DNA from 2 places in the Geobacillus sp. 47C-IIb genome. Region 1 is predicted to be linked to the other one. Evidence: riboswitches for the same ligand, from Rfam matches in the RefSeq annotation. Region 1 holds a riboswitch; the other holds the start of a gene.
The links. A riboswitch is a leader RNA that binds a small molecule or an ion and turns the genes downstream of it on or off. The one in region 1 is predicted to bind S-adenosylmethionine.

Region 1 (2,203 bases):
GCCGAGAATCGTTGCTGGCCCAACCGAGATCAATCCGGCACCGACAAGCGGCCCGACGGCATTGGCGACATTGTTCATGCCGGCGGAGAACGCCTCGAAGCAGCCAGTGACAATCAGCAAGGTCATAAACGTTTTTTGCCAACGGCCTTGCTCAAGCTGTGGATATTTCCGCTTGAGCGCTAAAAACCACTTGCCGACGGCGAGTGTAAACGCAAAGGCAATGATCGGAATGACGATCCACACCGAGACAATGAATAGCAATTTATTGAAGTATACCGCTTGGTAGGCAATACCGACACCGACGACCGCTCCCACGGTGATCTCGCTCGTCGATAACGGGATGCCCATGATGTTGGCAGCAAACAGCGAAATGGTTGCCGCTGTTAAAATAATGACAACGATTTTGACGGTAAGGATCGAAGAAGGAATAATTCCCGAGCCGATCGTTTTCACCACTTCTCCGCCACCAAGGCTGCCAAGAAAAACGCTGATGCCACAAAGAAGGAGGGCGACCGATTTTCGGGGAATGGCACCCGATCCGTAAGCGACGCCCATCGAGGCGGCCGCACCGCTCGCCCCAATGTTCATGGCGAAGAAAAAGGAGACAATAAAGGCAATCGCAAGGAGCATATGTGTTCCCCCTATGTGAGATGGAGCCCGCACTCTGTCTTCCCTTGGCCGGCCCAGCGTCCGGAACGCAAATCGTTCGGATCTAATGCCGGCGCTGTACACGGGGCACAGCCAATGCTCGGGTAGCCGCGGTCATGGAGTACATTGTACGGAAGACTATGTTTATACACATAGTTCCATACGTCTTTCCATGTCCAATGGATGAGCGGACAGACTTTAATGGAGCGGAACTTATCATCTTTATTGACATATTCGACATGGCGCCGTGTCGGCGATTGTTCGCGGCGCAAGCCGGAAATCCAAGCGGTTACTCCAGTCAACACTTCGCGCAGTGGAATGACTTTGCGCAGCTCGCAACATTTGTTTGGATCACGTTTCCATAACTCGTCGCCAAACTGCGCGGCTTGTTCTTCCAGCGTCAGGTGCGGCTGTTTCATGATGATGCGGAGGGAAGGATATGTTTCTTTCACCTTCGCGATTGTATCGTACGTCTCTTGAAAGTGCAGCCCGGTATCTAAAAAGACGATTTCCGCATCCGGCTTTACTTGGGAGATCAAATCGATCAGCACAATCCCTTCGATGCCAAAGCTGCATGCGTACACGATTTCGTCACCATATTCGCGGTACGCCCAAGCGAGGACGTCAAGCGCCCCTTTTGTTTCATTGTCAGACGGAAAAGACGGTTTTTCTACCGTTTCCCACCGATCATACGTGAGCATCGTTTCCCCTCCTTATAAATCAAAGAAAATCCACGCAATTAGTCGGATATTTACTTAGTAAACGGCAGCCCGGTGACAAAAATGCCCTTTCCATTTTGGAAAGGGCAAGAAGAACGAGTGACGTCTTATCTTCCAAAATGGAATCCATTTTGCTGGAATTGGCACCTTGCTAAATGAAGCAGGTTGCCGGAGTTCATCGGGCCAGTCCCTCCCTCGCTCTTGATAAGCGTTTGTAATGGATGTAATTGATTAAAATTTTAGCACAATTCTCGCTGGTGTCAATCTCAGTTTTTCGATGGGAATTATTTTTTTATCATTCTAAAGCGAGAAACCCCAGTTGAATGTAGGTGGGAGAACGTTCAAATATGGATGGTGGTCTAAGCATATCATTTTAGAGAAAGGCGCGAAACTATTTTTTACGTAAGTTCCCAAGCTCTTCAACAATCGCCTGCATTTCGCTTGGACTAAACGTCTCGCGCTTCATGACCATCTCATAAATGTCTTTCAATTCATCATACCATTCTTCGGAAAAATGGGACGGTTTAAGGGCGTCAAAGTTCATCACTTTCAATTTTTGCTTCAGCTGCTCGATCATATATTCGACGTTTTCCGCCGACCGTTTCGATAAATCCATTGTTTGGCCCCTTTCATGGCAAGATATCATGTATTGTACCATACAGGCGGGGGAAATAGGGAGGGGTTATATGGCTGGTTTACCTGCTGAAAAACGGACAATGTAGTAAAATATAGATGAATGTGCACCATATGCCGGAAAGCAGCATAAAAAGTCTAGACGAAAGGAAAAGAAGAAAAACTAATGATCGGAGACGTGCCGTAGAAATAGCGAAAGGGGT
Region 2 (2,203 bases), 1.2 Mb from region 1:
TTTGATGATGCCAGCCGGGCGAAGATCGAAGTTGTTGCGGACAACTTCAATTAAAACGTCTTCCGACACTTTGCCGGTGCCAAACGTATCAATCGAAATCGATACCGGACGAGCGACACCGATGGCGTAAGCAAGCTGCACTTCGCACTTGTCGGCCAGTCCGGCCGCAACAATGTTTTTCGCAACATAGCGAGCCGCATATGCTGCCGAACGGTCAACTTTCGTCGGGTCTTTCCCCGAGAATGCACCGCCGCCATGGCGAGCGTAACCACCGTACGTGTCAACGATGATTTTCCGCCCTGTCAGTCCAGCGTCCCCTTGCGGACCACCGATGACGAAGCGGCCGGTCGGGTTGATGAAATATTTCGTGTTCTCATCCAACAACTCCGCCGGAACAATCGGCTTGATGACGTGTTCTTTCATATCGCGTTCGATTTGGTCGTGCTCAATTTCCGGATGATGCTGCGTTGAAATGACAATCGTATCCACGCGCACCGGTTTGCCGTTTTCATCATATTCGATCGTCACTTGCGTTTTGCCGTCTGGACGCAAGTATGGCAAAACATCCGTTTTGCGCACTTCGGCCAATCGACGCGAAAGACGATGGGCAAGCGAAATCGGGAGCGGCATAAGCTCTTCCGTTTCATTGCAGGCAAATCCAAACATGAGCCCTTGGTCGCCGGCACCGATCGCTTCAATTTCTTCGTCAGTCATCTGACCTTCGCGTGCCTCAAGTGCCTGGTCAACCCCCATCGCGATATCCGGCGACTGCTCGTCAATGGCCGTCAACACCGCGCACGTATCGGCGTCAAACCCGAACTTCGCGCGCGTATAGCCGATCTCGCGGACCGTATCGCGAACGATGCGCGGAATATCGACGTACGTCGAGGTCGTAATTTCCCCGCTAACAAGCACGAGACCTGTTGTGACGCTCGTTTCACAAGCAACACGGGCGTTCGGATCTTTTTCTAAAATGGCATCCAAAATGGCATCCGAAATTTGGTCACAAATTTTATCCGGATGCCCTTCTGTTACAGATTCTGAAGTGAACAAGCGGCGTTTGGCTGACATTCGGCTCATTTCCTCCTCTTGACATAATGTGGCGATACGGAACTCGTTTCCCTTCATATAAAAAAACCTTTCCTGTCACGGTGAGGAAAGGTCATTGCAATCATATTGCTTCCTTTCACTCTTATCGTTCAAGGACCACGCCTTGCCACAGGTTAGCACCTTTTCACATATTGTAAAATTGTGACGGTTGCTGGGTTTCATCGGGCCTGTCCCTCCACCGGCTCGGGATAAGAGTATCCGTTCAATGACTTATCTTATCGTAATGAAATAAGCAAAGTCAACCGCAGAAACAAATTTTTTATTATCTGAAAAATAGGCCAAACTAAGTTTAAAAAACCTACACAATTAGTATGGACTATTAATAAAAATGTGTTATACTATTTTCAAGAGGAATTCCAATAAAAAAGGCAGGTTGTGAACATGGGGATCGCAAAAATGACCAATAAGCTTTCTTTGCTGCTGCAAAAACCGTACGTACATCACCAGTTGTCCGTTGCTGAGCTCGTCGAAAAAGTGCTGCACCGAAACGAAGGGCGGCTGACGCACACTGGCGCTGTCGCCGTCACGACCGGTAAATATACCGGACGGTCACCGAAAGACAAATACATCGTTGAAGAACCGTCGACGAAACAGAACATCGATTGGGGAACGGTCAACCAACCAATGGCACCGGAGACATTTCAAAAATTATATGATAAAGTGCTCGATTATTTAATGAAAAAAGATGAACTGTTCGTCTTTAAAGGCTTCGCCGGCGCTGACCCGAAAGCGCGGCTGCCGATTCAAGTGGTGAACGAATTCGCTTGGCACAACTTGTTTGTCCATCAGCTGTTCATCCGTCCAAGCGCGGAAGAACTCGCCGACCATGAACCGCAATTCACCGTCATTTGCGCGCCGAACTTTAAAGCAGACCCGGCCGTTGACGGGACGCGTTCGGAAGCGTTTATCATCATCTCGTTCGAACAGCGCACCGTCTTGATCGGTGGAACGGAATATGCGGGCGAAATGAAAAAATCGATCTTCTCGGTCATGAACTATTTGCTGCCGGAACAAGGCATCTTGCCGATGCACTGCTCGGCCAACGTCGGTCAGGAAGGCGACGTCGCCCTCTTCTTCGGCCTGTCGGGAACCG

Region 2: another riboswitch for S-adenosylmethionine. It lies ahead of metK (methionine adenosyltransferase); the one in region 1 lies ahead of IC804_RS12105 (phosphoadenylyl-sulfate reductase).

Annotation. Positions count from the first base shown of each region.
Region 1 covers NZ_CP061473.1:2,403,247-2,405,449, forward strand. Annotated here, with positions in the region: gene IC804_RS12100 (sulfate permease) at 1-630, opposite strand, end outside; gene IC804_RS12105 (phosphoadenylyl-sulfate reductase) at 642-1,349, opposite strand; SAM riboswitch class I at 1,472-1,578, opposite strand; gene IC804_RS12110 (DUF1128 domain-containing protein) at 1,759-1,983, opposite strand.
Region 2 covers NZ_CP061473.1:1,209,053-1,211,255, forward strand. Annotated here, with positions in the region: gene metK (methionine adenosyltransferase) at 1-1,071, opposite strand, end outside; SAM riboswitch class I at 1,190-1,305, opposite strand; gene pckA (phosphoenolpyruvate carboxykinase (ATP)) at 1,492-2,203, shown strand, end outside.